3 regions of the Streptomyces sp. NPDC030838 genome follow, and region 2 is predicted to be linked to each of the others. Evidence: riboswitches for the same ligand, from Rfam matches in the RefSeq annotation. Region 2 holds a riboswitch; each other region holds the start of a gene.
What was found. Region 2 has a riboswitch for cyclic di-AMP ahead of ACZ42A_RS09890 (transglycosylase SLT domain-containing protein). Riboswitches for the same ligand answer to the same signal wherever they lie in the genome.
Positions count from the first base shown of each region.

Region 1: linked by a shared signal. The riboswitch ahead of ACZ42A_RS08875 (C40 family peptidase) and the one ahead of ACZ42A_RS09890 (transglycosylase SLT domain-containing protein) in region 2 are both predicted to bind cyclic di-AMP.
Region 3: linked by a shared signal. The riboswitch ahead of ACZ42A_RS27330 (M23 family metallopeptidase) and the one ahead of ACZ42A_RS09890 (transglycosylase SLT domain-containing protein) in region 2 are both predicted to bind cyclic di-AMP.

Region 1 is NZ_JBVIED010000002.1:397,413-404,895, reverse strand. It holds gene ACZ42A_RS08890 (C40 family peptidase) at 1-38, opposite strand, end outside; gene ACZ42A_RS08885 (hypothetical protein) at 466-819, shown strand; gene ACZ42A_RS08880 (tellurite resistance/C4-dicarboxylate transporter family protein) at 797-1,807, opposite strand; gene ACZ42A_RS08875 (C40 family peptidase) at 1,999-3,189, opposite strand; cyclic di-AMP (ydaO/yuaA leader) riboswitch at 3,198-3,364, opposite strand; gene pcrA (DNA helicase PcrA) at 3,594-6,068, shown strand; gene ACZ42A_RS08865 (M23 family metallopeptidase) at 6,142-7,483, opposite strand, start outside.
Region 2 is NZ_JBVIED010000002.1:607,441-614,923, forward strand. It holds gene ACZ42A_RS09880 (polyprenyl synthetase family protein) at 1-263, opposite strand, end outside; gene ACZ42A_RS09885 (CocE/NonD family hydrolase) at 500-2,494, shown strand; cyclic di-AMP (ydaO/yuaA leader) riboswitch at 2,769-2,948, shown strand; gene ACZ42A_RS09890 (transglycosylase SLT domain-containing protein) at 2,952-3,449, shown strand; gene ACZ42A_RS09895 (HAD family hydrolase) at 3,413-4,324, opposite strand; gene fahA (fumarylacetoacetase) at 4,537-5,748, shown strand; gene ACZ42A_RS09905 (M56 family metallopeptidase) at 5,959-6,897, shown strand; gene recQ (DNA helicase RecQ) at 7,007-7,483, opposite strand, start outside.
Region 3 is NZ_JBVIED010000012.1:41,054-48,536, reverse strand. It holds gene ACZ42A_RS27345 (bifunctional acetate--CoA ligase family protein/GNAT family N-acetyltransferase) at 1-728, opposite strand, end outside; gene ACZ42A_RS27340 (HPr family phosphocarrier protein) at 907-1,188, shown strand; gene ACZ42A_RS27335 (GntR family transcriptional regulator) at 1,381-2,076, opposite strand; gene ACZ42A_RS27330 (M23 family metallopeptidase) at 2,261-3,025, opposite strand; cyclic di-AMP (ydaO/yuaA leader) riboswitch at 3,039-3,205, opposite strand; gene ACZ42A_RS27325 (M16 family metallopeptidase) at 3,420-4,808, opposite strand; gene ACZ42A_RS27320 (M16 family metallopeptidase) at 4,805-6,199, opposite strand; gene ACZ42A_RS27315 (DNA gyrase/topoisomerase IV subunit A) at 6,501-7,483, shown strand, end outside.

The sequences.
Region 1 (7,483 bases), 210 kb from region 2:
CCGGCCGAGCGGTGCCGGAGCTTGCGGTGCGCTGCCACGTGGACTGCACGTCCTTTCCTGCGGCCGGGAGGTCGGGCGGTCCGGCGGCGGTCCCGCACAGGGGGAGCGGACCCGCCGCCGGACCTTCTCGGCGGAGACGTCCGGCTGCCGCCCCTGGCCCGGGCGGCGGTGGGGAGCCGGACGCCTGGTGGAGGACGCTAGGCCTCGGTGTGTCGGGGCGGTAACGAGATGTGCGGAAGTGGCGAGAGCGGACAGAGACGTGACCGTATGTGACCGTGGTTCTTCGTCGGCGTCGTCGAGATCACGCAGTGTGCTGACCGAAGTGACGATTCTGGAGCTCGTACGAGTGACGGGATGCTATGGGCGGCATATGTCCGTCCCTCGTCTCCGTCCTGTGTCTCCCTGCCTCGCCAGGGACGGGGCGGTGTCAGGCGTCGGATGAGGGCCTGGTTAGGCTCCGGCCCCATGGACGTACTCATCCATCTCTTCGTCGGCCTGCACATCATCGGCATCGCCTCGCTCCTCGGCGGCTTTCTCACCCAGATGAAGGCGATGGGCCAGGGCACCGCCCGATTCGTCCCGGCGATGCTGCACGGCGCGCTGACGATGCTGGTCACCGGCGTGATCCTGGTCGGCCTCAACCAGGCCGACGACCAGACGGTCAACAACATCAAGATCGGCGTGAAGCTGGCCCTGCTGATCGTGATCCTCGGCCTCGTCTATGTGAAGCGCGACGACGAGAAGGTGGACAAGGGCCTGTTCGGCCTGGTCGGGCTGCTGACCACGGCGAACATCTTCATCGCGGTGCTCTGGACCTGATCCCCGGCGCGCCGTGCCGCGCCGTCGACGGCCGTACGGCGGCCCGGGCGGCGGCGACCGCCCCGACGGCGACCGCGAGCCAGGCGGCCACCGCGATCCACAGCAGTACCTCGCCCGGCCCTTCGAGCCCGGGCACCTCGACGGCGGAGGCGATCGACAGCATCGCCGCCGCCGTCATCCCCATCGGGAACACGGTGGACCAGCGGCGCACGTCGTGACGCAGCCGCGGCCGGACCACCTCGGCCGCGAACAGGACGGCGTACCAGCACAGATCGAGCACCAGCAGCGCGAGGGTCACGGTGCGCAGGACGCCGCGGTCGTCGGCGTTCCACAGATACAGACCCGACTCATCGGCGGCGAGGAGCCTCGACCCCGCCAGCGCGGAGATGGCCGCCGCCCCGGCCGCGACCCACTGGTCGCCGGCCCCCTCGATCACCTGCCGTGGGTCGAAGCGGACCAGGGCGAATGCGTAGATCACGATGCCCAGCCAGAACAGCACCAGGGCGGTGTGCGCGAGCCAGGCCGCCGACTCCGCCGCGGCCAGGGCGGCCCCGAGCAGCGCGAGCCCCTGCGTCGCCACGCACGCCAGGAAGACCGCCCCCGGCATACGCCGGTGCCAGTGCTCCACGACCAGGACGAGCAGCACCGGCCACAGCAGGGCGGCCAGCGCCAGCATCGCCGCGGCCGGGAGCTGCCAGTCCAGTGCGGAGAAGCGCGCGCCGAGCACCGTCGTCGCCGCCACGGCGGTCAGCGAGGCGGGCGTGCCCGCCGCGGACAGCCACCGCTGCCGCTGCCACAGCAGCCGTACGCCGAAGTCCGCCGCCAGCGCGAGCCAGGCGGCGCAGGCGAGCGCGAGCAGGATGAGGGACAGCGTCTCGTAGCCGGTCAGATGCAGGCCGATCGAGATGATGCCGGTCGCCATCACGGCGGCCCCGGCCGCCGGCGGACGCTGCGCCCACCAGGCGCGGAGGGGGGAGGTGGCGGGCATGGGCCGATGCTAAGGAGCCATGCGCGCCGCGCGAGCGGGGCACGCGCGCGGGCGCACCCGAAAGCACGCGGGCGCACCCACGCCTCCGCGCGCCGCCCTCCACGCGCCCGCCCCCTCCACGCGCCTCACGCCTGCACGCGCGCCGGGTCTACACGCGTCGCATGCCAAACGCGCTCCCTCCTACGCGCGCCTCAGGCCGGGCGCACCACGCTGTGGATCGACGACTCGCCGTCGTAGTAGATCGACTCCTCGCGGACGTACGCCCCGGGCTTCGGCGCGTGGATCATCATCCCGTTGCCGATGTAGATGCCGACGTGGGTGACGTCGTCGTAGAAGAAGACCAGGTCACCGGGCTGGGCCGCGGCGAGGGAGACCGTGGTTCCGGCGTTCACCTGGTCGTAGGTGGTGCGCGGGAGGGTGACGCCGGCGGCCTTCCAGGCGGCCTGGGTGAGGCCGGAGCAGTCGTAGGAGCCGGGGCCGGTGGCGCCCCAGACGTACGGCTTGCCGATCTGGGCGCGGGCGAAGGTGATCGCCTTCTCGGCCTTGGCGGCGTACGTGGAGTCGGCCGGGGTGGAGGTCTCGCCGGTGCTGCCCGAGGAGGACGACGAGCCGCCGGTCTCCTCCTGCGCGGCCTCCTGGGCGGCCTCCTGGCGGGCCTCCTCCTGCCGCCGCTGCTCCTCCGCCTGCTGCCGGGCCAGCTCCGCGGCCTTGCGCGCCGCCTCCTCCTGCTCGCGCTTCTCGATCGCCGCGAGCCGCGCCTTCTCCTCGGCGGTCAGCTGCGACAGCAGCTCCCGCGCGGTGGCGAGCTTCTTCTGGACGGTCGCCTTGGCCGTCTTCAGATCGGTCTGCGACTCGGTGAGCGTCCGAAGGCTCTCGGAGGCCTCCTGGCGCTTCTTCATCGTCTCGGACTGCTGGGCGAAGTAGTCGTCGACCGCGTCCTTCTGCCGGCTGGTCAGCCGGTCCATCAGCTGCGTCCGGTCGAGGTAGTCCTGCGGCGAGTCCGCGAGCAGGAAGGTCGCGGTGTCGGACAGGGCGCCGCCGGTGCGGTACTGGGCCGCGGCGTAGGTCCCCAGCTCCTCGCGTGCCTCGTTGAGCTTCTGCGCGCGCCGGGCCACGTCGTCCAGGAGGGTGTCGACGCGCTTGCGCTGCTTCGCGGTCCTCTCCTTGACCGCGTTGTACTTCTCGGTCGCCGACTCGGCCTGGCGGTAGAGATCGTCGACCTTCTTCTCGACCTCCTCCAGGCTCGGCTTGTCGTCGGTCGACGGGGCGGCGTCGGCGGTCTGCGAGAGCAGGGCCACGGAGGTGAGGGCGGCGGTGGCGAGGGCGGGGTTGCGTATGCCGGCCACGCGCGGGGTGGGACGCGACTTGCGGTGCGACGCCAAGGGAGGCGACTCCTTCCATCGGCCCGCCTACCGGGTTAGCTGTCGGGTTCGGGCGGGTCGTTCGGAAGGGTTGCCCTACGGTCCCTCCCCCAAGAGGAGGGCCGATTCACCCCAGAGTCGGTTGGGTCCCCGGCTCCGGCCGCCGTGGGGGCGCCGGACTCGGCGGAGGCCGCGCGGCCCGGCGACGTTCGCCGGTGGGGGTCGTTCGGCCTGCCCGGCACGGTAGCCAACTCGTGTGGCTGCTGTGAAGGTTGGTGGGTGATATGCCCGATACATTTTCGTGACCTTTCGAAAGGTGTAGCTCGCCGTCGCCGAGCCTGAGCGGCGCGTGGCCGCCGGTGCCGGCTGTGATGTTCTCCGGGCGGCCCTCGGTTGTCAGTGGGGCGCCCTAGACTCGGAGAGCGATGAGCAGCCTCTTTGACGACAGCTTCCTGGCGGACCTCCAGGCCCCGCGGGCCCATGCGGAGGAGCCCCCGCCGCCGCCCGAGGACGAACACGTACCGGAGCCGATTCCGGACGATCTGTTCGGCGGGAAGTTCGACCTGCCCCCGGACCGGGACGAGTACTACCGCGACGGCGCCCCGCGCCCGGCGGTGGACTCGGCCGCGCTCCTGGAGGGGCTGAACGAGAACCAGCGCGCCGCCGTCGTCCACTCCGGCTCCCCCCTGCTCATCGTGGCCGGCGCCGGCTCCGGCAAGACCCGTGTGCTCACCCACCGCATCGCCTACCTGCTGGCCGAGCGGGGCGTGCACCCGGGGCAGATCCTCGCGATCACCTTCACCAACAAGGCCGCGGGCGAGATGAAGGAGCGCGTGGAGCAGCTGGTGGGCCCGCGCGCGAACGCGATGTGGGTGATGACCTTCCACAGCGCGTGCGTGCGCATCCTGCGCCGGGAGAGCAAGAAGCTCGGCTTCACCTCGTCGTTCTCGATCTACGACGCCGCCGACTCCAAGCGCCTGATGGCCCTGGTCTGCCGCGATCTGGACCTGGACCCCAAGCGCTTCCCGCCCAAGTCCTTCAGCGCCAAGATCAGCAACCTGAAGAACGAGCTGATCGACGAGGAGGACTTCGCCGCCCAGGCCTCCGACGGCTTCGAGAAGACCCTCGCCCAGGCCTACGCGCTCTACCAGTCGCGGCTGCGCGAGGCGAACGCCCTCGACTTCGACGACCTGATCATGACGACGGTCAACCTGCTGCGCGCCTTCCCCGACGTGGCCGAGCACTACCGCCGCCGCTTCCGCCACGTCCTGGTCGACGAGTACCAGGACACCAACCACGCGCAGTACGCCCTGGTCCGCGAGCTGGTCGGCACCGGCGAGCACCCCGTCGACGTGCCGCCCGAGGCCGACCTCCCGCCCGCCGAACTGTGCGTCGTGGGTGACGCCGACCAGTCGATCTACGCCTTCCGGGGCGCGACGATCCGCAACATCCTCCAGTTCGAGGAGGACTACCCGGACGCGACGACGATCCTGCTGGAGCAGAACTACCGCTCCACCCAGACGATCCTCTCCGCCGCCAACGCGGTCATCGAGCGCAACGAGTCCCGCCGCCCCAAGAACCTGTGGACCAACGCCGGCCAGGGCGCCCGGATCACCGGCTATGTCGCCGACACCGAGCACGACGAGGCCCAGTTCGTCGCCGACGAGATAGACCGCCTCACGGACGCGGGCGAGGCGAAGGCCGGCGACGTCGCCGTCTTCTACCGCACCAACGCCCAGTCCCGTGTCTTCGAAGAGGTCTTCATCCGCGTCGGCCTGCCGTACAAGGTCGTCGGCGGCGTCCGCTTCTACGAGCGCAAGGAGGTCCGGGACGTCCTCGCCTACCTGCGCGTGCTCGCCAACCCCGAGGACTCGGTCCCGCTGCGCCGCATCCTCAACGTCCCCAAGCGGGGCATCGGCGACCGCGCGGAGGCGATGATCGACGCGCTCTCCCAGCGCGAGAAGATCAGCTTCCCGCAGGCACTCAAGCGCGTCGACGAGGCGTACGGCATGGCCGCGCGGTCCACGAACGCGGTCAAGCGGTTCAACGCGCTGATGGAGGAGCTGCGCACGATCGTCGAGTCCGGCGCCGGGCCGGCGACGATCCTGGAGGCGGTGCTCGAACGCACGGGCTATCTCGCCGAGTTGCAGGCCTCGACCGACCCGCAGGACGAGACCCGGATCGAGAACCTCCAGGAACTCGCTGCCGTCGCCCTGGAGTTCGAACAGGAGCGCGGCGAGGGCGAGGCGGGCACGCTGGCCGACTTCCTGGAGCAGGTCGCGCTGGTCGCCGACTCCGACCAGATCCCCGACGAGGAGGACGGCGACGGCGTCATCACGCTGATGACCCTGCACACCGCGAAGGGCCTGGAATTCCCGGTCGTGTTCCTGACCGGCATGGAGGACGGCGTCTTCCCGCACATGCGCGCCCTCGGCCAGACCAAGGAGCTGGAGGAGGAGCGCCGCCTGGCGTACGTCGGCATCACGCGCGCGCGGGAGCGGCTGTATCTCACCCGGTCCTCGATGCGCAGCGCCTGGGGACAGCCGCAGTACAACCCGCCGTCCCGCTTCCTGGAGGAGATCCCGCCGACGTACGTCGACTGGAAGCGCACCGGAGCCGTCGCGGCTCCGGCGGGACCGGTCTCGGGTGTGGCGGCCTCGCTGTCGTCGTCCCGCTCGCGCTCCTCGGCGTCCGGCGCCTCCGGGTTCGCCACCCGCCGCACCGCGGAGAAGCCGGTCGCCTCCCTGGCCGTCGGCGACCGGGTCACGCACGACCAGTTCGGGCTCGGCACCGTCGTCGGGGTCAAGGGCACGGGCGCGAACGCCGAGGCGACGATCGACTTCGGCGACGCCAAGCCGAAGCGGCTGCTGCTGCGGTACGCGCCGGTGGAGAAGCTGTAGCCGCTGCACGAGAGGAGCCCCCGCCCGCTGGACGGGGCCGGGGGCTCGCTCGAAGGCAGTGTGGTGAGAAGCGCTACGTCGGATCCAGCCCGTGGCTGCGCAGCCAGGACAGCGGGTCTATGGCCGAGCCGCCGCCCGGGCGGACCTCGAAGTGCAGATGCGGGCCGGTCGAGTTGCCGGAGTTACCGGAGAAGGCGATCGGGTCACCGGCCTTGACGGTCGTACCGGAGGCCACGCGGTAGCTGGAGAGGTGGCAGTACCAGGTCTCCGTGCCGTCCTTCGCGGTCACGATCATCATGTTGCCGTAGGCGCTGTTCCACTCCGTGCGGACGGTGCCGTCGGTGGCGGCCATCACGGTCGAGCCGTAGGAGACCGGGAAGTCGATACCGGTGTGCAGGGACATCCAGTTGATGCCGGACTGGCCGTAGTAGGCGCTGAGCCCGTGCTGGGCGACCGGGAGGGCGAACTTCGGGCGGAGTCGCTCCTTGCGGGCGGCCTCCTCGGCGGCCCGTTTGCGCTCGGCCTCCTGCTGCGCCTTGAGGTCGATGCGCTCCTGGGTGCGGCTGGCCCGGTCGGCGAAGTCGTCCGCCTCGGCGGTGAGGCTCTCCAGCTGGGTGTCCAGCTTGTTGTTGGCGGCGGACGGTTTCACCGGCGGGGCGTCGGCCGCGGTCGTCGAGGACTCCTGGGAGTCGTCGGCGGAGAAGGTGCCGACGGAGGCGGCGGCGATGCCCGCCACGCCCATCACACACGCCGAGGGCACGGCGACGGTCAGCAGCGCGGAACGCTTGGCGGGGCTACGGCGGCGGGAGCGGGACCCGCTGCGCGAGGCCGCGCGCGAGACGGGGGCCGGGGTGGTCTCCTCCTGGCCGTCGAGGAGGTCCGTGACGGTGGGAAGTTCGCCGTTGCCGGTCAGGCCGTCCTCCGGCGGAACGGTTTGCCCAGGCTCTTCGTAGGCGCTGCCGCCCTCGTAGCCGGCCGGGTCGTCGTAGCCCGTGGGCTCCTCGTAGGACGCGGCTTCCGCGTAGACCGCGGAGTCCTCGTACGCGACTTGCTCGAAGGCGGCGGTCGCCTGCTGCTCGGCGTCGCCGCCGGCGGTGTTCCACTGGGTGGCGTCGTACGCCCCGGTGTCGAAGGCCTGCGTGCCCCATTCCCACTGCTGGGTCTGGTCGGCCGGGCCGCCGGACTGCTCGGGCTGGAGCCAGGCGCTCGCGTCCCACTGCCCGCTGGCGTCGGGCGCCGTGGACTGCTGCGGAATGCCGGCGATCTGCTGGTAGTCGCCCGACCAGGCGGTGGTGTCGTAGGCACCGGTGTCATAGGCGGCGTGCTGCTGGGCCGCGTACGGGTCCTGGTCCAGGGTGTGATGGCTGCCGGTGGACCACTGGGCGCTGTCGTACGCGCCCGTGTCGTGGCCGCTG
Region 2 (7,483 bases):
AGGTGGGTCAGCTCGACGACGACGGCGGAGGGCACCACGCCCGGCGCGTAGGGGTCGCCGAACTGCGCGGCGAGCATCACGAGCAGCGGCCGGAACCGCTTCCCGCCGGCCCGCACCAGATGCTGCGCGGCCTCCGTGATGAACGGGACCTCGCTCTTGGTGGCTTCGAGCAACCCTTCCTCGACAGCCGCCAATCCGGCCTGGACATCGGCTTCCAGAGCCTGGTCCCGCACGCTCAGCCCGAACGGCCCGACGACGGTCACGAGGGGTCTCCTGTCTGCTGGTGTCTACTGGCGATTACGCGGTTTGTCGATACGTCGCTGCCCTCACTCAAGTCAGCGTATCCGGTCACGTTTCGATCACCGATGCCGCCCACGGTTACAGCACGGGCGGTATCGGATCACGCCCGGTATGTTTTTGATCAGCCGATAAGAAGGGATATCTATCGACTTCGCCTCAGCCACCCCGGCCCCCGGCCCCCGAGGTCTCCCCGATGAGCATGCACATCCGTACGTCCTTCCCCTACGAGACGACTCACGAGGACCTCCGCATCCCGCTGTCGGACGGCACCCTCCTGTACGCACGCGTGTGGCGCCCGCTGACCGACGAGCCCGTACCGGCGCTCCTCGAATACCTGCCGTACCGCCTGACCGACTGGACCGCGCCCCGCGACGCCCAGCGCCACCCCTGGTACGCGGGCCACGGCTATGCCTCCGTCCGGGTCGACATCCGCGGGCACGGCAACAGCGAGGGGCTGCCCACGGACGCGCACTCGGAGCGGGAGCTGGCCGACGGGGTCGAGGTGGTGCACTGGCTGGCGGACCGGCCCTGGTGTGACGGCAGGGTCGGCATGTTCGGCATCTCCTGGGGCGGCCTCACCTCCCTCCGGATCGCGGCCCTCGCGCCCGAGCCGCTCAAGGCGGTCGTCACGGTGTGCGCCACGGACGACCGATACGACAACGACGTGCACTACCTGGGAGGTTCCGTCCTCGCGGTGGACATGCACGCCTGGGCGGCGACGCTGCTCGGCTTCGTCACCCGCCCGCCGGACCCGCGGTACGCCGGCGAGGCCTGGCGGGAGCTGTGGCTGCGGCGCCTGGAGGAGGTCGAACCCTTTCTGCACACCTGGCTGGACCACCAGCAGCGGGACGAGTACTGGCGGCGCGGCGGCGTCCGCGAGGACTACGGCGCGATCCGGGCCGCCGTGCTCGCGGTGGGCGGCTGGCACGACCCGTATCGCGACACCGTGCTCCGTCTGGTCGAACACCTGCCCGCCGACCGCGTGCGCGGCCTGATCGGCCCCTGGTCCCACCAGTACCCCGACCGCGGTCTGCCGCCCGGCCCGGCCATCGGCTTCCTCCAGGAGACCCTGCGCTGGTGGGACCACTGGCTGAAGGACACCGACACCGGCGTCCTGAGGGAGCCCCTGCTGCGCGCCTACGTCACCGACACGCACCGCCCGGCCACCACGTACGCCACGCTGCCGGGCCGCTGGGTCGGCGAGCCCGCCTGGCCGTCGCCGAACGTGACGCCGCTCACGTACGCCCTCCAGGGCGCACCCGTCCTCGTCCGGTCCCCCATGCACACCGGCCTCGACGCCGGCCGCTTCCGCCCCTTCGGCGGCGACGCCGACCTGCCGCCCGACCAGCGGGCGGAGGACGCGCGGTCGGCCTGCTTCGACTTCCCGGTGCCGGAGGAGACCTGGGTGCTGGGCCGGCCGCGGGTGCGGCTGCGGCTGACCTGTGAGGTGCCGCGCGGCCAGGTGATCGCCCGGCTGTGCGACGTGGCGCCGGACGGCGCCTCCACCCTGATCACCCGGGGTGCGCTGAACCTGTCGGCGCGCCGGGGGCGGGACCGGGCGGTCCCGTGGGAGCCGGGGGCGACGGAGGACGTGACGTTCGAGCTGAGCGGCATCGGCCACGCCTTCCCACCCGGCCATCGCATCCGGCTCGCCGTCTCCTCGGCGTACTGGCCGTGGATCTGGCCCCAGCCCGAGTCGGCGGCCGGGTTCACCCTGGACCCGGCGGGCAGCACGCTCGAACTGCCGGTCCGCGCGCGTGAGGCCGAGCGGACGATCACCTTCGAGGAGCCCGAGCAGGCCCCGCCGCTGGGCGTCGGCATCCCCGTCACGCTGGACGAGCCCCGCCCCGAGCGGCTGGTGGTGCGGGACGTGGCCACGGGCGAGTGGCGCCTGGAGGTCGACCCGCGCTGCGGCGGCACCCGTATGTACCCCGACGGGCTGGAGTTCACCGAGGACGCGCTGGAGACGTACACCATCCACGAGGACGACCCGCTCTCCGCGCGCACCCGCTCGGACTGGTCGATCCGGCTGCACCGGCCGGAGCTGGCCTGGGACACGACCGTGCGGACCCGCTCGGAGATCGGCTGTGACGCGGAGCACTTTCTGTCCGTCAACGAGGTGATGTGCACGGCGGGCGAAGAGGTGGTCTTCCACCGGACCTGGGAGAGGCGGATTCCACGCACCGCGGGCTGACGGGCAGTTGAGCACACCTTGGGACTATTGCCCGATTTGCCGCTCTTGCGCTCGCACGTGAGTTGACTCACGACCGCGCACCCACAGACTTCCCGCCACCTTCGGCGACATCCCCATGTTCTCTTGCCAGTTGACCCTTGGCGGTCGCAAAGGATCAAGTACCCCATACGCCCTGATCATGGTCAACGGGCGCGATATGTGAATCCGCTACTTGTTCCGGACACCGCCTCTCGCATAACTTCCCGGTCCGTCGGGCGGACGCCGAATCCTGCCACCGCCCGCACCACCGAACCTCGAACTCATTCGTATGGCAGGAGCGGGGGACCCAGGTAAGTCGCCGGTCCGGGCATAGCCCCGGGACGGCTTGGGGTGAAGCCGTGCGCTGTGGCGCGCGGCCGGGCACCTCCCCGCCCGAACCCGACAGCTCACCTCGCAGGCGACGGAGAGGACATTCGCCATGCCTGCAAAGGGTCTGCCCGCAAACAACCAGTCGGCCAAGGGCCGCCGCCGCGCCCGGCTCGCCCGCACGCTCGCCGTCGCCGGCACCGGTGCCGCCGTGCTCGCGCTGCCGCTGCTCGGCGCGACCACCGCCTCGGCGGCCACCCCGACCGCGACGACCGCCGCCACGGTGTACCCCAACAACCTCGACGGCTGGATCCGCCAGTCCCTGTCGATCATGGCCCAGCACGGCATCCCCGGCACCTACGACGGCATCCACCGCAACGTGATGCGCGAGTCCTCCGGCAACCCGCTGGCCATCAACCTCTGGGACTCCAACGCCGCCAAGGGCACCCCGTCCAAGGGCCTGCTCCAGGTCATCGACCCGACCTTCGCCGCGTACCACGTGCCCGGCACCAAGTACGACCCGTACGACCCGGTCGCGAACATCGTGGCGGCCTGCAACTACGCGGCCGACCGCTACGGCTCCATCGACAACGTCTTCGGCGCGTACTGAGCCACGGGCTCCATCCGAGCGCGGCTCCCTGCCTGAGCCGCGCTCACCGTTTCACCAAAAAGTCGTTCGAGGACGGCGGCGATGCCGTCGTCCTCGTTCGACAGGGTGATCTCGTCGGCCACCGCCTTGAGTTCGGGATGAGCGTTGGCCATGGCCACGCCGTATCCGGCCCAGTCGAACATGGGGATGTCGTTGGGCATGTCCCCGAAGGCGAGGGTCCCCTCCGGGCGCAGCCCCAGATGCTCGGCGGCCAGCGCCAGCCCGGTCGCCTTGGTGATGCCGCACGGCTGCAGCTCGACCGTGCCCGGCCCCGACATGGTGACGGTCGCGAGCGAGCCGACCACCGAACGGGCCACCGCCGCCAACTCGTCGTCGGACAGCGTGGGATGGCGCAGCAGCACCTTGCTGATGGGCTCGCCCCACAGGTCGTCGCGCCGCCCGACCCGCACCGCGGGCAGGGTGGGGTGCGGCATCCGGTAGCCCGGCTCGATCAGGGTCAGCCCGTCGACCCCGTCCTGGTCGACCGCCGCGTACACCTGCCCCACCTCGGCCTCGATCTTGCCGAGCGCGTGCTCCGCCAGCTCCCGGTCCAGGGTCACCGACCACAGCAGCCGGTCGGCGCCGACGTCGTACAGCTGCGCTCCCTGCCCGCACACCGCCAGGCCCGTGCCGCCCAGATCCTCCAGCAGCGGGCGCACCCGTGGTGCCGGCCGTCCGGTCACCACCAGGTGCCGGGCGCCGGCCGCCGCCACCCGAGCGAGCGCGGCGCGCGACCGGTCGGAGACCGTGTCGTCGCCGCGCAGCAAGGTGCCGTCGAGGTCGGTGGCGATGAGGGAGTACGCGGTGCGCGCGGCATATGCGGTGGGTGCGGCCATGATCAGAGAATACGGACACCGCGCCCACCCCGCTCATCCTCAACTTCCTTTCCGCCGTCCGGTTTTCACCCCCACGTGGTGCCCGCGGGCTCCCGGGTCGCGGTGCCGAGCGACCGGGACGCGGATCTGCCGGCACTCCCAAACCGGGGATCACCGCCGTAACGTGTGGCGCGACCGCATGGACCGCGCGTACGAAAGTGAGGCAGCACCCCATGCCCCCCTTCGATGTCCCCGAGGGCGACCCCTTCGGTCCGCACAACCTTCCGTACGGCGTGTTCTCCCCCGCCGGTTCCGACCGGCGGACCGTCGGCGTCCGGCTCGGCGACCATGTGCTCGACGCCGGCGCGGCCGCCCTGGCGCTCGGTTCCCCGTACGCCTCGCTGCTCGACCGGCCGACGCTGGGCCCGCTGCTCGCGGCCGGCCGCACCGCCTGGTCGGACGTACGGCGCGCGCTCACCGCGTGGGTGACCGTGCCGTCCCACCGCGAGACCGTCGCCCCGCTGATGCACCCCCTGTCGTCGGTGACCCTCCATCTGCCCTTCGAGGTCGCCGACTACGTCGACTTCTACGCCTCGGAGAACCACGCCCGCAACGTCGGCCGGATGTTCCGCCCGGACGCCCCCGACTCCCTCACCCCGAACTGGAAGCACCTGCCGATCGGCTACCACGGCCGCGCCGGCACGGTCGTGGTCTCCGGCACCGACGTCGTCCGCCCGGCGGGCCAGCGCAAGGCGGCCGGCGACCCGGCGCCGGTGTTCGGCCCGTCCGTCCGGCTGGACATCGAGGCCGAGGTCGGCTTCGTGGTCGGGACGCCGTCACCGATGGGCAGCCCGGTGCCGCTGCGCGACTTCCGGGAACACGTCTTCGGGCTGTGCCTGCTCAACGACTGGTCGGCGCGGGACATCCAGGCCTGGGAGTACGTGCCCCTCGGGCCGTTCCTCGGCAAGTCCTTCGCCACCTCCGTCTCGGCGTGGATCACCCCGCTGGACGCGCTGGAGGACGCCCGGGTGGCGCCCCCGGAGCGCACCCACGAGCTGCTTCCCTACCTCGACGACGCCGACGAGGAGCCCGGCGGCTACGACCTGCGCATCTCCGTCGCCGTCAACGGCCACGTCGTCTCCGAGCCGCCCTTCTCCACCATGTACTGGACCGCGGCCCAGCAGCTCGCCCACATGACCGTGAACGGCGCCTCCCTGCGCACCGGCGACCTCTACGGCTCCGGTACGGTCAGCGGCCCCGAGCCCGCCCAGCGCGGCTCCCTGCTGGAACTGACCTGGAACGGCCGCGACCCGCTCGAACTGCCCGACGGCAAGCGCACCTTCCTGGAGGACGGCGACACGGTGACCCTGACGGCCTGGGCCCCGGGTCCGGGCGGCGCCCGGGTGGGTCTCGGCGAGGTGACGGGGACGATCGTGCCCGCGTGAACCGCCGTGCCGGGCACGGTGGTTGGGCCCTGGAGGGGTGTCTTCCGGTAACGCGTCGGTTCCGGCGCTGACTGCGGGCCCCGCCCGCCGTCATACTGGCGGCGGGCGGAGTGCGCGATGCCGGGTGCGGGATGCGGACGGCGCGCGCCCCTCGCCCGCACCGCACGACCCGAAGCCGCCCTCTCGACTCCAGGATCCGGAGCCCTTGGCATGACCGTCTGCCTGCTCCTGCTGAGCGTCCTCGGCCTGACGGCCGCCGTGCCGGTCCCCCGTGCGCTGACCCGCGCCGCCTGGCCCGAACGGGAGCCGGTGGTGGCGCTGTGGGTGTGGCAGTGCCTGGTCGCCACCGTCCTGCTGTGCTGTCTGACCGCGCTGACGCTCGGCGCGGCGGCGGTCTTCCAGACCGTCCGCGACCATGTCTTCGCCCCGGCCCCGCCGGCCGTCACCGCCGCGTACGACCTGTCCGCCGCGCCGCCCTGGGCCGCCGCGCTCACCCTGCTGCTGGCCTGCGGCGCCGCCTGGACCACCGCGATGCTCGCCCGCGAACTGGTCGAGGCCCGCCGCCGGCGCGGCCAGGCCCGCGCCCACCTGCGCGAGCGCGCCCCCGACCTGCCGGCCGGGCTGCCGGCCGCCCGTGGGCCGCTGCTGGTCCTGGAGGACGAATACCCGGACGCCTGGTGGCTGCCGGGCCACCCGCCGCAGCTGGTCGTCACCACCGGCGCCCTGCACCGCCTCACCGACCACCAGCTCGACGCCGTCCTGACCCATGAGCGCGGCCACGCCCGGGCCCACCACGACTGGCTGCTGCACCTCTCCACCGCACTGGCCACCGGCTTCCCCCGCATCCCGCTGTTCGCGCACTTCTGCGACCAGACCCACCGTCTGGTCGAACTGGCCGCCGACGACACCGCCTCCCGCCGCTGCGGTCACCTCACCACCGCGCTCGCCCTGATCGAGCTGAACCAGCACCGGGGCGTGCTGTCCTGTGCCTCCAGCCACCGGCTGCTCGGCGAGCGCGTCGACCGGCTGCTGGAACCGCCGCCCCGGCTGGGCCGCCGCCACCGGGCGCTGACCACGACGGTGGCGGCGCTGGTGCCGCTGCTGCCGCTGCTGATCACCTTCGCGCCGGGGTTGACGGCGCTGGGCTGAGCGACGCGCGCGGGGTGCGGCCAGGGGGCGAGTGGCGCGCGCGGCGTGTGGCCAGGGGACGAGTGGCGCGCGGGGCGCGGCCAAGGGACAGGTGGCCGTGGCTCGGCGGCTACGCCCAGTCGGGCTCCGGCTCCGGCTCCGCCTCCAGCTCGGGCCAGTCGTCCGGGCCGAAGGGGTCGGCGTCGCTCCCGGCATCGCCCCCGGCGTCGGCTCCCGTACCGGCGGACGGAGCCGGTGCCGCGCCGGGCGGGCCGCCCAGCCCGGCGAGCACCGCCAGGACACCCTCCCCGTACGTCGCCAGCTTCTTCTCGCCGACTCCGCTGATCCCGCCGAGCTCCCGCACCGAGGTGGGCCACACCGTGGCGATCTCCCGGAGTGTCGCGTCGTGGAAGATCACATACGCCGGGACGCCCTGTTCGCGTGCCTGTTCGGCCCGCCAGGCGCGCAGCGCCTCGAAGGCCGGCGCCAGCTCCTCGGGCAGCTCGGCGGCGGCCGCTCTGGGCTTGCGCTCGCCCCGCGAGGAGGACGCCGACTTCGCCGCCGCAGGCTTCTTCGGCTCCTTGCGCAGCGGCACCTCCCGCTCCCG
Region 3 (7,483 bases), on a different contig from region 2:
CGCCCCGTGAACCCGGCGTCCCTGATGTTGGCGAGCACGCCGCGTCCCACCCCGCCGGGGGTGCGGCCGACGCCGACGACGGCGACCGAGCCGGGGGCGAGCAGCCGCTGCACGGACCGTGCCTCGGCGCGCTGTTCGCGCGCGTACTGCACGGCCAGGGAGCGGTCGGTGGGTTCGAGGTCCAGCTCCAGGCGGACGACGCCGTCCTCGAAGCTGCGCTTCTGCGTGTACCCGGCGTCCGTGAACACCTTGATCATCTTGGTGTTGGCGGGCAGCACCTCGGCGGCGAAGCGGCGGATGCCGCGCTCGCGGGCGACGGCGGCGATGTGCTCGAGGAGGGCGGAGGCGACGCCGCGGCCCTGGTGGGCGTCCTGGACGAGGAAGGCGACCTCGGCCTCGTCGGCCGGTGCCGAGGCGGGCAGTCCGTTCTCACCGATGCGGTCATAGCGTACGGTTGCGATGAACTCGCCGCCGATCGTGGCCGCGAGTCCCACCCGGTCCACAAAGTCGTGGTGCGTGAAGCGGTGGACGTCCTTCGCGGACAGACGCGGGTAGGGCGCGAAGAAGCGGTAGTACTTCGACTCGTCCGAGACCTGCTCGTAGAAGCTGACCAGGCGCTCGGCGTCATCAACGGTGATGGGGCGGATGCGCGCGGTGCCGCCGTCGCGCAGCACCACGTCGGCTTCCCAGTGGGCGGGGTACTCGTGCCGGTCCGACGAGGTCTGCATGGGCCCCAGAGTACGGCTCGCGTCCGACAAGGGCGCGGGGCAGTCTGTGAGGACGGAGGGCCGGACCGAGGCCGCGGTCCGGTGACACCCGGCGGAGGGGACACATGTCACCTCCAGGCATGCTTCACGATATGGGAAACTGGTCTAGACAACCTGAACACCTGAAGGGCAGCAACACATGGCTGAGCGCCGCGTCAACGTCGGCTGGGCCGAGGGCCTTCACGCCCGCCCCGCCTCCATCTTCGTCCGAGCCGCCACGGCCGCAGGCGTCCCGGTGACGATCGCCAAGGCCGGCGGCAACCCCGTCAACGCGGCCTCCATGCTGGCCGTTCTCGGCCTGGGCGCCCAGGGCGGCGAGGAGATCGTGCTCGCCTCCGACGCCGAGGGCGCCGAGGTCGCGCTCGACCGCCTGGCCAAGCTGGTCTCCGAGGGCCTCGAGGAGCTCCCCGAGACCGTCTGACGCTCGCGCGGCAGTCACGCCACAACCGCGTCGCCCTTTCCGGGCGGCGCGGTTTCGCTTTTCCTCGGCCGTATCCGCGGATGCATTTCCGGGCAGGCGCAGGCCGCGCGGACGGAAATCACCGGCGCGCCGAAAAACGGCAGCGGAAATTCCTCGCCACCGAATATCCGTTCTTTGTATACGGCGCCCGTGTTAATGCCGCAGGCTTGACATGTTTACGGGATGTTGCGAGTTCCTCACACGCTCCGGGCGTTCCCCGCCGGAGCCGAACCGCAGCCGGTGCGCGGCGGTCGACCGCTCGGTGTGCAGGGTGGTGATCGCCCGCGCGCGTTCGCTGTCCCCGCGCGCCACGGCGTCCACGATCGCCCCGTGCTCCGCCCAGGACTCCACGGGGCTGGCCGGCGCCTCCACCGCGTACATCCAGGCGATCTTGTGCCGCAGCTGGGTCAGCATCGAGGTGAGCGCGGTGCTGCCGGAGGCCTGGGCCAGCGTCTCGTGGAACCAGCCGCCCAGGGAGCGCAGGTCGTCGCTGTGGCCCCGGCGGGCGCGTTCCTGGCCCAGCCGGACCAGGCCGCGCAGCACCTTCAGATGCGCTTCGGTGCGGCGCTGCGCCGCGCGGGAGGCGCCCAGCGGCTCCAGCAGCAGACGCATCTCCAGCAGGTCGGAGGCCTCCTGTTCGGTCGGTTCCGCGACGCACGCGCCCGCGTGCCGCCGGGTCACGACGAAGCCCTCCGCCTCCAGGGTGCGCAGGGCCTCCCGCACGGGGACGCGCGAGACGCCGTAGCGGCGGGCGAGCAGTTCCTCGGTGAGCCGGCTGCCGCGCTCGTAGACACCCGCGACGATGTCGTCCCGGATCGCCGTGCACACCGAATGCGCCGGAATACGCATGACCGACCTCCGCCTTAATCCCCGTGAAACGTCGACGATGGACGTGTGTTCAGCGACTCTATTGCAATGAGCCGGAATTTCCGATGGCGGGCCGGAATCCATGGATATTTTTTGGACAACGGGGCGGCCGAAACGCCGAAAGCCCCGGCTCGGGGCCGGGGCTTCGGGAAGTGCTGCGGCTGCGTCAGATGTTCACGCCGTGCGCGCGCAGGTACGCGACCGGGTCGATGTCCGAGCCGTACTCCTGGGTCGTACGGGCCTCGAAGTGCAGGTGCGGGCCGGTGACGTTGCCGGTGGCGCCGGACAGGCCGATCTGCTGGCCCGGGGTGACCGTCTGGCCCACGGAGACGCCGATGGAGGACAGGTGGCCGTACTGGGTGTACGTGCCGTCGTGCATCCGGATGACCACCTGGTTGCCGTACGCCCCGCCCCAGCCGGCCTCGACGACCGTGCCGGAGCCGACCGCCTGGACCGAGGTGCCGCTCGCGGCGTGGAAGTCGACACCGGTGTGGCTGCCGGAGGACCACAGGGCGCTGCCTGCCTGGTAGCCGGTGGAGACGTAGGAGCCGCTGATCGGCGACACGAAGGTGTTGAGGCGCTTGCGCTCGGCCTCGCGGGCGGCCCGCTCCTCCTCCGCGCGGGCCTTGCGGGCCTCCTCCTCGGCGCGCTTCTTCGCGGCCGCCTCGGCCTTCTTGACGGCGGCGGCGTGCTCGGCGGCCTGCTGCTGCGCGGCGGCCTGCGCGTCGATCTGGTCGGCGACCTCGTCGCCGATGCTGAGGACCGGCAGCAGGCCGGTCTGCTCGGCGGAGGTGTCGGCGGCGAGCGCCGGGCCCGCCAGGGTGCCGATGACGCCGGTGGTGGTGAGCGCCGCGACGCCCGCCGCGCGGGCGGTGGAGCGGTGCATCCGGCTGGGACGACGGTGCTTCCCGGTGGCGCGGGTGAACGCCATGGAGTGGCTGGTCCTTTCCTTCCTTCTCGCCTACCGGGTTAGCTGACGGGTTCGGAGCAGGAAGGTCTCCTACGGACCCCCTCGCGTGACGCGCGGGCGTCCGATTCACCCCAGGGACTACGTGGTTGGGTCCCCGGCTCCCCTGGCTCGCGCCGTACGGGGACTCGGCGATGACTGTCCGGTGCCGCGGGTGCGGCGCACTGCCTGACGGACAGCCCGGATGACGCTAAGGGGGCCGGCTTTCAAAGCCCAAACCAACGCGGGCTTTTGTAGCGCATCCCACAGGGCAGACAGGCAACCTCTCCCTCAATTCGGACATGAAGGGGCCCTGGTGACGCATCGGTCACCAGGGCCCCTCCGCGCGGGTGTGCCCGTACGGCTGTCTCTCGGCCGTCTACTCGGCGGCCACGACGGTGACTTCGCCGATGCCGAGGGCCTCCACGGGCTCCTTGATCTGCGCCGCGTCACCGACGAGGACGGTCACCAGACGGTCCACTGGGAAGGCGTTGACCACCGCGGCGGTGGCCTCGACCGTGCCGGTCGCGGCCAGCTGCCGGTACAGCGTCGCCTGGTAGTCGTCGGGCAGGTGCTGCTCGACCTGGTCGGCCAGGGTGCTCGCCACGGCCGCCGCCGTCTCGTACTTGAGCGGCGCCACGCCGACCAGGTTCTGCACGGCGACGTCCCGCTCGGCGTCGGTCAGGCCCTCCGCGGCGAGCGTGCGCAGCACCGTCCACAGGTCCTTCAGGGCGGGACCGGTGTTCGGGGTGTCCACGGAGCCGCTGATGGCGAGCATCGAGGCGCCCGTGCCGTCCGGGGCGGACCGCAGGACCTGGCCGAACGCCCGCACGCCGTAGGTGTAGCCCTTCTCCTCGCGCAGGACGCGGTCCAGGCGGGAGGTGAGGGTGCCGCCGAGGCAGTAGGTGCCGAGCACCTGGGCGGGCCACACGCGGTCGTGCCGGTCGGCGCCGACGCGGCCGATGAGCAGCTGCGTCTGGACCGCGCCGGGGCGGTCGACGATGACCACGCGCCCGGTGTCGTCGGCGGTCACCGGCGGCACCGGCCGGGGCTGGGCGGCGGAGCCGGTCCAGGAGCCGAGGGTGTCGCCGAGCAGGGCGTCCAGGTCGATGCCCGTGAGGTCGCCGACCACCACGGCGGTGGCCGTGGCCGGGCGGACGTGCCGCTCGTAGAAGGCGCGCACGGCCGCCGAGTCGATCTTGGCGACCGTGTCCTCGGTGCCCTGGCGCGGGCGCGACATGCGCGAGGTCGCCGGGAACAGCTCCTTCGACAGCTCCTTGGCGGCCCGCCGGGCGGGGTTGGCCAGCTCGTGCGGAATCTCGTCCAGGCGGTTGCGCACGAGCCGCTCGACCTCGCTGTCGGCGAACGCGGGTGCCCGCAGCGCGTCGGCGATCAGCCCGAGGCCCTTTTCCAGCCGGGAGGCGGGAACCTCCAGGCTGAGCCGTACGCCGGGGTGGTCGGCGTGCGCGTCGAGGGTGGCGCCGCAGCGCTCCAGCTCGGCGGCGAACTCCTCGGCGGAGTGCTTGTCGGTGCCCTCGGAGAAGGCGCGGGCCATGATCGTGGCGACGCCGTCCAGGCCGGCGGGCTCCGCGTCCAGCGGCGCGTCCAGGAGCACCTCGACGGCGACGACCTGCTGGCCCGGACGGTGGCAGCGCAGCACCGTCAGGCCGTTGTCGAGGGTCCCGCGTGTGGGGGCCGGGAACGCCCACGGCCTGGCCTCGCCCGGCTGCGGCTGGGGGTGGAACTCCATGGTGGTCAGCTCGGTCACTTGGCCGCCTCCTCGTTGTCGTCGGCGGCTTCCACGGTCGCCGCGGCTTCCGGGTCCTCGGTGCCCTCGACGTCCTCGGGCTGCTCGGGGGTGAGCGGCTCGTAGACGAGCACCGCGCGGTTGTCGGGCCGCAGGCGGGCCTTGGCGATCTCCTGGACCTCCTGGGGCGTCACCTCCAGCACCCGCTTGACGGCGGTGAGGGCGAGCTGGGGGTCGCCGAACAGCACGGCGTACCGGCACAGTTCGTCGGCGCGGCCGGCGACCGTGCCGAGCCGGTCCAGCCACTCGCGCTCCAGCTGGGCCTGGGCGCGCTCCATCTCCTCGGCGGTGGGGCCCTCCTCGGCGAACCGGGCCAGCTCCTCGTCGATGGCGGTCTCGATGACCGGCACCTCGACGTCGCCGGAGGTCTTCACGTCCAGCCAGCCGAGGGACGGCGCCCCGGCCAGCCGGAGCAGGCCGAAGCCGGCCGCGACGGCCGTACGGTCCCGGCGGACCAGCCGGTTGTACAGGCGGGAGGACTCGCCGCCGCCGAGGATGGTCAGCGCCAGGTCGGCGGCGTCACACGCGCGCGTGCCGTCGTGCGGGAGCCGGTAGGCGGCCATCAGGGCGCGCGCCGGGACCTCCTCCTCGACGACCTCGCGCAGCTGCTCGCCGATGATGTCGGGCAGCGAGCCGTCGCGCGGGGCGGGCTTTCCGTCGTGGGAGGGGATGGAGCCGAAGTACTTCTCGATCCACGCGAGGGTCTGGGCGGGGTCGATGTCGCCGACGACCGAGAGCACCGCGTTGTTCGGCGCGTAGTAGGTGCGGAAGAACGCGCGCGCGTCCTCCAGGGTCGCCGCGTCCAGGTCGGCCATCGAGCCGATCGGCGTGTGGTGGTACGGGTGGCCCTCCGGGTAGGCGAGGGCGGTCAGCTTCTCGAAAGCGGTGCCGTAGGGAACGTTGTCGTAGCGCTGGCGGCGCTCGTTCTTGACGACGTCGCGCTGGTTCTCCATGGACTCGTCGTCCAGGGCGGCCAGCAGCGAGCCCATGCGGTCGGCCTCCAGCCAGAGGGCGAGCTCCAGCTGGTGGGCGGGCATGGTCTCGAAGTAGTTGGTGCGCTCGAAGCTGGTGGTGCCGTTGAGCGAGCCGCCGGCGCCCTGCACCAGCTCGAAGTGGCCGTTGCCCTTCACCTGGGCGGAGCCCTGGAACATCAAGTGCTCGAAAAGGTGAGCCAGACCGGTGCGCCCCTTGACCTCGTGGCGCGAGCCGACGTCGTACCAGAGGCACACCGCCGCGACCGGGGTCAGGTGGTCCTCGGAGAGCACCACGCGCAGGCCGTTGGCCAGGCGGTGCTCGGTCGCTGTCAGGCCGCCGGAGCCTGCCTCGGCTGTGGCCGTGTGACCCATGGGCATGTACGTCCCTTCGATCGCGGATGCGGTGGCTGAGACCGCTTGGTTCCTGCCGGTCCTGCCACTGTATGCAAGCGTGCGGACGGTCCGCGAAGTTCCCGGACGCCGTACGCCGAGAGCGAGAAAGGGGTTACTCGCCGCGAGGGCGTAGCCTGCGGGTCAGCGAGGGGCCGGGCGGGCGACGCCGGGTCCCGTCGGCGGAGGCCGGGCGGTGACGCCGGGTCCCGCTCCGCGTTGTCAGTGCCGCGGTCCACAATGGTCCGCGTCAGATCCGTTTCACGCTTCAGCAAGGAGCCAGGCAGCGATGGCCCGCCGCAGCACGAAGACCCCGCCGCCCGACGACTCGTACGAGGAGAAGATCCTCGACATCGACGTCGTCGACGAGATGCAGGGCTCCTTCCTCGAGTACGCGTACTCGGTCATCTACTCCCGCGCCCTGCCGGACGCCCGCGACGGCCTGAAGCCGGTGCACCGCCGCATCGTCTACCAGATGAACGAGATGGGCCTGCGCCCGGAGCGCGGCTATGTGAAGTGCGCCCGCGTGGTCGGCGAGGTCATGGGCAAGCTGCACCCGCACGGCGACGCGTCGATCTACGACGCCCTGGTGCGCATGGCCCAGCCGTTCTCGATGCGGGTGCCGCTGGTGGACGGCCACGGCAACTTCGGCTCGCTCGGCAACGACGACCCGCCGGCGGCCATGCGTTACACCGAGTGCCGGATGGCCGCGGCCACGGGTCTGATGACCGAGTCCATCGACGAGGACACGGTCGACTTCACGCCGAACTACGACGGTCAGGAGCAGGAGCCGGTCGCCCTGCCCGCCGCCTTCCCGAACCTGCTGGTCAACGGCGCCTCCGGCATCGCGGTCGGCATGGCCACGAACATGCCGCCGCACAACCTGAGCGAGGTCATCGCCGCGGCCCGCCACCTGATCCGGCACCCGAACGCCGATCTCGACGCCCTGATGCGGCACGTCCCCGGCCCCGACCTGCCCACCGGCGGCCGGATCGTCGGCCTGTCCGGGATCCGCGACGCGTACGAGACGGGCCGCGGCACCTTCAAGATGCGCGCGACGGTCTCCGTGGACAACGTCACGGCCCGCCGCAAGGGCCTGGTCGTCACCGAGCTGCCCTTCACGGTCGGCCCGGAGAAGGTGATCGCGAAGATCAAGGACCTGGTGGGCTCGAAGAAGCTCCAGGGCATCGCCGACGTCAAGGACCTCACCGACCGTGAGCACGGGCTGCGTCTGGTCATCGAGATCAAGAACGGCTTCGTGCCGGAGGCGGT